One region of the Allobosea sp. TWI1241 genome, then DNA from elsewhere that is predicted to be linked to it. Evidence: predicted binding sites of a transcription regulator. Region 1 holds the regulator's gene; each other region holds the start of a gene.
What was found. Region 1 encodes PhoB, which activates phosphate uptake and scavenging genes when phosphate is short. Its sites were predicted from a motif close to TGTCATNNANCTGTCAT; they were not measured.
Positions count from the first base shown of each region.

Region 2: the regulator PhoB is predicted to act here: its motif matches at 848-864, upstream of ABE438_RS01105 (UDP-2,3-diacylglucosamine diphosphatase).
Region 3: the regulator PhoB is predicted to act here: its motif matches at 1,201-1,217, upstream of ABE438_RS04585 (RNA degradosome polyphosphate kinase).
Region 4: the regulator PhoB is predicted to act here: its motif matches at 795-811, upstream of ABE438_RS01500 (BtaA family protein).

Region 1 covers NZ_JBDJKW010000015.1:46,778-48,974, reverse strand. Annotated here, with positions in the region: gene phoU (phosphate signaling complex protein PhoU) at 1-618, shown strand, start outside; gene phoB (phosphate regulon transcriptional regulator PhoB) at 630-1,331, shown strand; gene ABE438_RS17070 (YnfA family protein) at 1,577-1,897, opposite strand; gene ABE438_RS17065 (GcrA family cell cycle regulator) at 2,065-2,197, opposite strand, start outside.
Region 2 covers NZ_JBDJKW010000001.1:223,263-225,459, reverse strand. Annotated here, with positions in the region: gene ABE438_RS01110 (SDR family oxidoreductase) at 7-786, opposite strand; gene ABE438_RS01105 (UDP-2,3-diacylglucosamine diphosphatase) at 913-1,749, shown strand; gene ABE438_RS01100 (glycosyltransferase family 4 protein) at 1,749-2,197, shown strand, end outside.
Region 3 covers NZ_JBDJKW010000002.1:334,361-336,557, reverse strand. Annotated here, with positions in the region: gene ABE438_RS04595 (AI-2E family transporter) at 1-460, shown strand, start outside; gene ABE438_RS04590 (P-loop NTPase family protein) at 447-1,148, shown strand; gene ABE438_RS04585 (RNA degradosome polyphosphate kinase) at 1,331-2,197, shown strand, end outside.
Region 4 covers NZ_JBDJKW010000001.1:303,047-305,243, reverse strand. Annotated here, with positions in the region: gene msrB (peptide-methionine (R)-S-oxide reductase MsrB) at 265-702, opposite strand; gene ABE438_RS01500 (BtaA family protein) at 863-2,116, shown strand; gene ABE438_RS01495 (class I SAM-dependent methyltransferase) at 2,113-2,197, shown strand, end outside.

The sequences.
Region 1 (2,197 bases):
CGCCGCGACACCGCGCTCGCCCAGAAGATCATCAGCGCGGACCAGCGCCTGGACAATCTCCAGCGCGACGTCGAGGAGAAGGCGGTGCTGACCATCGCCCGGCGCCAGCCCCTCGCCAACGACCTGCGCGAGCTGATCTCGGCGATCCGCATCGCCGCCGATATCGAGCGCGTCGGCGATCTCGCCAAGAACATCGCCAAGCGCGCCGTCGCGATCTCCGGCCAGTTCTCGCCGCCGACGCGGGCCGTGGTCGGGCTGGAGCATATGAGCCGCCTGGTCCAGGCCCAGCTCAAGGACGTGCTCGACGCCTATGCCGCCGGCAACGACCGCAAGGCGATGGAGGTCTGGCGCCGCGACGACGAGATCGACGCGCTCTACACCTCGCTGTTCCGCGAGCTCCTGACCTATATGATGGAGGATCCGCGCAACATCACCTTCTGCACGCATCTGCTGTTCTGCGCCAAGAACGTCGAGCGCATCGGCGACCACACCACCAACATCGCCGAGACCATCCACTACCTCGTCACCGGCCAGTCGATCGACGAGACCCGGCCGAAGCTCGACACCACCGACATCCCCGTCGAGCTGCCGGCTTCCGCCGCTTCCGGCGACGCCTGAAAGGGCCCGACATGGCCGCGCGCATCCTGATCGTCGAGGACGAGGAGCCGCTGACCCTGCTCCTGCGCTACAATCTCGAGGCCGAGGGCTTCGAGGTCGACAGCGTGGCGCGCGGCGACGACGCCGAGCTGCATCTGCGCGACAGCACGCCCGATCTCGTGCTGCTCGACTGGATGCTGCCCGGCCTCTCCGGCATCGAGCTCTGCCGGCGTCTCAGGGCCCGGCGCGACACCGAGCGCGTGCCGATCATCATGCTGACCGCCCGCGGCGAGGAGACCGAGCGCGTGCGCGGCCTCGCCACCGGCGCCGACGACTATGTGGTCAAGCCGTTCTCGCTGCCGGAGCTGATCGCGCGGGTGCAGGCGCTGCTGCGCCGGGCCAAGCCCGGCCATGTCGCCGGGCTGCTCACCGCCGGCGACCTCGAGCTCGACCGCACCACGCGGCGTGTGCGCCGGGCCGGCACCGAGCTGCATCTCGGCCCGACCGAGTTCCGTCTGCTCGAATTCCTGATGCAGGCGCCGGGCCGGGTCTATTCCCGGGCGCAGCTGCTCGACGCCGTCTGGGGCCGCGACGTCTATATCGACGAGCGCACCGTCGACGTGCATGTCGGGCGCCTGCGCAAGGCGATCACGCCCGGCAACGCCAAGGACCCGCTGCGCACGGTGCGCGGCGCCGGCTACGCCTTCGACGAGACCTTCGCCCGCGGAGGCTGAAGCGGGCAGGGCGTGACGCGGGCGATCCACCGTCGCTCCGGGGCCCCATGGCCAGTGTCGGTGGAAGATGCAGCGCGACCGCTGCCGCCCGAGCCGGTAGCCGCGCGGTCATGGGTTCCGGGCTCTTCGCTGCGCGAAGCCCCGGAATGACGGCGTGGAGCCGGAGCGCACCCAGCCCGTGCCGGGTTCGGCTTTTGGTCTGCACCAGACGCCGCAATGACGGCGTCGGTTATGCCGAAAGCGGGTCAGCGCGGGGCGGCGACGATTACGCTGGCGCCCGCCAGACACAGCGCCGCGCCGATCAGGTCGAAGCGGTCGGGCGCCACCTTCTCGACCAGCGCCATCCAGCCGAGCGAGGCGAGGATATAGACCCCGCCATAGGCGGCGAAGGTTCGCCCCGCCGCGGGGCTGTCGACCAGCGCCAGCAGCCAGGCGAAGCCGGCCAGCGCCAGCAGCCCCGGCACGAGCCACCAGACCGAGCGGTCGAGCTTCAGCCAGGCCCAGAAGGCGAAGCAGCCGGCGATCTCCGCCAGCGCCGCGCCCGCATAGATCGCGATGGTCGCCATCCTGCCCCTTCCCGCCCGGGATCGTGTTGGTCCGAGGCACTGCTACTCGAAGACCTGTCGTTCCAAGGCTTGCGGCCGGAAACCTGGCTCCCGGCACGATGGCGGGCATGAAAAAGCCGGCCACGGGGCCGGCTTCCTCGGATCGTTTCGCGGTCGCCTTGTCGCCCTCAGGCGCGGACGGCCTTGCGGTCGCGGCGGCGGTCGGCCGCCGGCTGGTAGGCGATGCGGGCATGGTAGCTGCAATAGGGCAGGCCGGTCGACGAGCGGGCGCCGCAGAAGCGGAACTCCGGCGTCGTCGGA
Region 2 (2,197 bases), on a different contig from region 1:
TTGCGATCAGAAGTTGGCGCGGAAGGAGCCGCCGTCCATCAGGAAGTTCTGGCCGGTGATGTAGCCGGCGTGCTCGCTCGACAGGAAGGCGCAGAGCTTGCCGAACTCGTCGGGCTGGCCGAAGCGGCCGACCGGGATCTCGGCCATGCGCTGCTTCATCACCTCCTCCTCGGAGATGTTCTTCATCGCCGCGACCCGCTTTGTCGAGCTGGTCAGCCGGTCGGTCGCGAAGACGCCGGGCAGGATGTTGTTGATGGTGACATTGGCGTGCGCGACCTCGCGGGCGACGCCGGCGAGGAAGGCGGTCAGGCCGGCGCGTGCAGCCGAGGAGACGTCGAGCCCGGTCAGCGGGGTGAGCACGCTCGCCGAGGTGATGTTGACGATGCGGCCGAAGCGGCGCGCGATCATGCCGTCGACCACGCGCTGGACCAGCTCGAGCGGCGTGGCGAGGTTCTGCGAGACGCCTTCCAGCAGGCCCTCGCGCGAGACCTCGCGGAAGGGCTTGGGCGGCGGGCCGCCATTGTTGTTGACCAGGATGTCGGGGTTCGGGGCGGCGGCGAGCAGGGCGTCCTGGCCGGCGCGGGTCGAGACGTCGGCGACGACAGCGACGACGGTCGCCCCGGTGCTGGCGCGGATCTCGCTCGCGGTGGCTTCGAGCGTCTGCGCGTCGCGTCCGTTGACGACGACGGTGCAGCCCGCTTCGGCGAGGGCCTGTGCACAGGCGCGGCCGAGCCCCTTGCTGGAGGCGCAGACGATGGCCGTGCGGCCTGCGATACCAAGATCCATGTTCGTTCTCTCCCGGACGTGTCGTCGAAGCTGCCAGAGGCAGTGCATGGTTTGGCCGCCGCGTCATCAAAGCGCAATGCAAATCGGAGACACGCCGCACCATCGCAACGGCACGAGGCTGCAGGCATGGGCGACGAGGACGACGCGAAGCAGGTTCGCAGCATCTTCATCTCGGACCTGCATCTGGGCACGCGCGGCGCGCAGGCCGACCTGGTGCTGGCCTTCCTGCGCGCCTACGACGCGCCGAAGATCTATCTGGTCGGCGACATCATCGACGGCTGGCGGCTGAAGAGCGGCTGGTATTTCCCGCAGGCGCATAACGACGTGGTGCAGAAGCTGCTGCGCAAGGTCCGCAAGGGCTCGACGCTGATCTACGTCACCGGCAACCACGACGACTTCCTCCGCGACTATACCGGCCTGCAGTTCGGCGGCATCACGCTGGTCGACGACATCGTGCACGAGACCGCAGACGGCAAGCGCATGCTGGTCATCCATGGCGACCTGTTCGACCTGGTGGTGCGCAACGCCAGATGGCTCGCCCTGCTCGGCGACTGGGCCTACACCGCAGCCCTGGTGCTGAACCATGGCATCAACCGCGTCCGGCGCGTGCTGCGGCTGCCGCACTGGTCGCTCTCGGCCTGGGCCAAGCGCAAGGTCAAGAACGCGGTCAACTATATCGGCGAGTTCGAGCAGTGCCTGGCCGACGAGGCGCGCCGGCACAAGGCCGACGGGGTGATCTGCGGCCATATCCACCACGCGGCCCGGCGCGAGATCGACGGGCTGACCTACATCAACACCGGCGACTGGGTCGAAAGCTGCACGGCGGTGGTCGAGCACCATGACGGGCGCTTCGAGATCATCCACTGGCCGCAGCATCGGCTGGAGGACCGGCTGCCGCCGCTGCCCGTGCCGCTGCCGGCGCGCCGGCCCGCCGCCGCGGTTCCGGTCGGTGAGGCGGCGTGATGCGCGTCCTGATCGCCACCGACGCCTGGCGTCCGCAGATCAACGGGGTCGTGCGCTCTCTGGAGCGCATGGCGCAGGCCGCGCCCGATTTCGGCGTGACCGCGCATATGCTGACCCCCGAGGGCTTCGCGCAGATCGGGCTGCCGTCCTATCCCGACATCAGGCTGGCGCTGGCGACGCGCCGGCGCATCGCCGCGCGGATCGCAGATTTCGCGCCCGATCACATCCACATCGCCACCGAAGGGCCGATCGGCTGGCTGACGCGCTCGGTCTGCCTGTCGCAGAAGCGCAGCTTCACCACGAGCTATCACACCCGCTTCCCGCAATATGTCTCGGCGCGCTGGCCGGTGCCGGAGCGCTGGAGCTACCGGCTGCTGCGCCATTTCCACGGGCCGGCGGCCGGCGTGATGGTCTCGACCGACAGCGTCGAGGCCGAGCTTCGCGCGCA
Region 3 (2,197 bases), on a different contig from region 1:
CGGCGGCTTCTACGCCGTCGGCCTGACCCTGGCGGGCGTGAATTTCGGCGCGCTGATCGGCATCATCAGCGGCTTCCTCTCCTTCATCCCCTATGTCGGCTCGCTGACCGGGCTCGTGCTGTCGGTCGGCGTCGCCACCGTGCAGTTCTGGCCGGACTGGGTGATGCCGGCGGTGACGCTGTCGATCTTCCTCGCCGGCCAGTTCCTCGAAGGCAATATCCTGCAGCCCAAGCTGGTCGGCGATTCGATCGGCGTTCACCCGGTCTGGCTGATGTTCGCGCTGCTCGCCTTCGGCTCGCTGTTCGGCTTCGTCGGGCTGCTGCTCGCCGTTCCGCTGGCCGCGATCATCGGCGTGCTGGCGCGCTTCGCGCTGCGCCAGTATCTCCAGAGCCAGTTCTATCATGGAGGCGACGTCGCCCGTGCCGCCGCCATCCATACCCAAGACGATGTCGCCCGCTGACCTGACCGCACGCCCCCGCCAGCTTGCCTTCGACCTGCCCGTGGAAAGCCGCCACGGCGTCGAAGACTTCCTGGTCGGCCCGTCCAACGAGCAGGCCTATGCGCTGGTCGAGCGCTGGCCGGCCTGGCCCGATGCTTGGCTGCGCCTCGTCGGGCCCGAGGGCGCGGGCAAGACCCATCTCGCGGCGATCTGGGCGACGCGCTCGTATGCCTGGACCGTGCCGGCGCGCGAGATCGGCGCGGCGCAGGTGCCGCATCTGGTCTCTGGCGGGGCACTCGTCGTCGAGGATTGCGACACCGGCACGCTCGACGAGCCGGCGCTCTTCCACCTGCTCAACGCGATGAAGGCGCGCGGCGGCCATGTCCTGTTGACCGCGCGCACCCCGCCGGATCGCTGGGGGCTGACGGTTCCCGACCTGCTCTCCCGGCTGCGCCTGGCGCCGGGCGCCGAGATCGCCACGCCGGACGACGCGCTATTGCGGGCGCTTCTGGTCAAGCTCTTCGTCGACCGCCAGCTCATCGTCGACACCGGCACGATCGAGGCGCTGGCGCTCAGGATGGAGCGCTCTTTCGCCGCCGCGCGCGATCTCGTCGATGCGCTCGACCGGCTTTCGCTCGAACGCGGACGGCGCGTCACCCGCGCCATGGCGGCCGAAGTCGTCGGCAGCCTCGATCCGGCGGGCGACTGAGGACGGGCGGCGCCGCGCGCGGCTCTTGCCGAACGGCGCCGATCGTCCAGAGTGTCATCGAAGCGTCACGCGGTGATGGCTTCAAGGCCGGGCGGGCGGCCGATCGCTGCACGCGATTGTCACGAACGACAGGTAAGGGGCCCGCAGTGGCACGGACGGCGTCGAGGGCGAGAGCGAAGCAGATGGACCAGCAGATCACCCCCCCGATCGCGCCGGTGCCGGCGGCTCTCGCCATGGACGAGGCGCTGCGCCATTCGCCGCAGCGCTTCATGAACCGCGAGCTCTCCTGGCTGCAGTTCAACCGGCGCGTCATGGAGGAGGCGTCGAACCGCAATCATCCGCTGCTCGAGCAGCTGCGTTTCCTGTCGATCTCGGCGGCCAATCTCGACGAGTTCTTCATGGTGCGGGTCTCCGGCCTGCGCGAGCAGCTTAAGGCCGGTGTCGTGACCCCGAGCCAGGACGGGCTGAGCCCGGCCGAGCAGCTCGCGGCGCTCGGCGAGGCGGTGGCGGCGCTGACGCGGGACCAGCAGACCCGCTGGAGCGAGCTGAAGCAGGAGCTGCAGGCCAACCGCATCGTGCTGCTGGGGCAGGGCGATATCGACGCGCAGGATCGGGTCTGGCTCGAGGACCGCTTCCTGCACTACGTCTTCCCGGTGCTGACGCCGCTGGCGATCGACCCGGCGCATCCCTTCCCGTTCATTCCCAATCTCGGCTTCACCGTCGCGCTGGCGCTGGAGCGCATCAGCGACGGCCGGCCGCTCGACGCGCTGATCCGCGTGCCGGTGAAGATGGACCGCTTCATCGAGCTGCCGGACTTCGCCCGCGACGGCGTCCAGCGCTTCATCGTGCTGGAGGACCTGATTGCGCTGTTCATCGGCAAGCTCTTCCCCGGCTATGGGGTGAAGGGCACGGCCTCCTTCCGCATCATCCGCGACTCCGACCTCGATATCGAGGAGGAGGCGGAGGACTTGGTGCGTGTCTTCGAGACCATGCTGAAGCAGCGCCGCCGCGGCGTGGTGATCCGGCTCGAGCTGCATGCCGGCATGCCC
Region 4 (2,197 bases), on a different contig from region 1:
TATCGCAAGCCCTGGGTGAAGCCGCGCGGCGCGACGGTGAGATGGTCCTCGTCGCTGAGGACGACCGATTCCAGGGCCAGCTTCGGGCATTCGCGGCCGCGTCGCGCTTGTCGTGCCAGAGCGACGGGCTGCCGAGGAAGTAGCCGCTGAACAGGCCGGGTTCGCTGAAGAGGATTTGCGCGCTCGGGCCGCGTCCATGGACCGGCGCCGATTAGGGGCGCAGGTCCGATGGTGCGGATCGCCATCAGGGCAAATCCGTCCGGCTCAGCCTTCCGCGCCGTCCGGAGCGAAATCCATCGCCACGCCGTTGATGCAGTAGCGCAAGCCGGTGGGCGGCGGGCCGTCCGGGAAGACGTGGCCGAGATGGCCGCCGCAATTGGCGCAATGCACCTCGACGCGGTGCATGCCGTGGCTGAAGTCCTCGCTGGTCTCCACCGCGCCCTCGAGCGGCTGGTCGAAGCTCGGCCAGCCGGTGCCGCTCTCGAACTTCTTGTGGGACCTGAACAGCTCCTGGCCGCAGCCGGCGCAGGAGAAGATGCCGGGGCGCTTCTCGAAATTGAGCGCGCAGGAGCCGGGTCGCTCGGTGCCGTGCCCGCGCAGCACCTGGTACTGCTCCGGCGTCAGCCGCTCGCGCCATTGCGCCTCGGTGAGCTGGAAGGGGAATTCGCGCGCCGGCGCGCCCTGCCGGCCGAACATGTCCATCAGGCCCATGCGGTTCTCCTCTCTCGCGGACTGCGGGTGGTCGGTTGCGCCCAATATGGGGAAGCCCGCGCCCGATTGCAGCAGGGGTGTAGCGTCACCGCGCCGTCATGCGCGTCCTCTAGTCGGCCCCACCATCGCAATGGGTGCCATCGAGGGCTTTGTGACGCAGACGATCCGCGCGGTGAAGCGCACGACCAGCCTGGGCCTCAACGACGCGGTCCATCGCAGCACGCCGCTGTCGCGGGCCGGGCTGCTGGAGCGCCTGTTCACCCTGGCCTTCTCCGGTCTTGTCTACCCGCAGATCTGGGAAGATCCGGTCGTCGACATGGCGGCGCTGGAGATCCGGCCCGACGACCACATCGTGGCGATCGCCTCGGGCTCCTGCAACGTGCTGTCCTATCTCACCGCCAATCCGGCGCGGATCAGCGCGGTCGATCTCAACGGCGCCCATATCGCACTCGGCCGGCTCAAGCTCGCGGCGCTGCGGCGCATCGACGACCATGCCGTGTTCCGCCGCTTCTTCGGTGAGGCGCAATCGCCTGACAATGTGGCGCTCTACGACCGGCTGGTCGCGCCGGACCTCGACCCGGTCTCGCGCGCCTACTGGGAGAGCCGCAGCCTCGCCGGACGGCGGCGCATCGCGGTCTTCGCGCGCAATTTCTACCGCTACGGCCTGCTCGGCCGCTTCATCGGCGCCGGGCATTTTCTGGCGCGGCGCCTCGGCTGCGATCCCCGTGCGCTGCTCGAGGCGCGCACGCTGGCGGAGCAGCGCGTCCTGTTCGACCGGCATCTCGCGCCGGTGTTCGACAAGGCTCTGGTGCGCTGGCTGGTTCGCCAGCCGGCTTCGCTCTACGGGCTCGGCATCCCGCCGGCGCAGTACAAGGCGCTCGCCGCCGACGATGCCGACGGCATCCTGCCGGTTCTGCGCAACCGGCTCGAACGCCTGGCCTGCGGCTTCGACCTCAAGACCAACTATTTCGCCTGGCAGGCCTTCGGCCGCGGCTACGGGCCGGGTCCGGACGCCGCGGTGCCGCCCTATCTGGAAGCGCAGCATTTCGAGACGGTGCGCGCGCGTGCCGGCCGCGTCGCCTATCACCAGAGCGCGATCACCGCCTTCCTCGAACGCCAGCCGGCGGAGAGCTGCCACGGCTTCGTGCTGCTCGACGCGCAGGACTGGATGAACGATGCCGATCTCACGGCGCTATGGACGCAGATCACCCGCAGCGCCGCGCCGGGCGCGCGCGTGATCTTCCGTACCGCCGCCGACGAGCGGCTGCTGCCGGGGCGGGTGCCGGAGGCGATCCTGTCGCAATGGCACTATGACGAGGCGAGCAGCCGGGCGCTCGGCGCGCGCGATCGCTCCTCGATCTACGGCGCCTTCCATCTCTACCGGCTGGGCGGGGACGGGCGGTGAGCGCCGCTGGCGCGCCCGAGACCGACGCCGCCGGGCTGATGGACAGGATTTATGGCTGGCAGCGCCATATCTACGACGCGA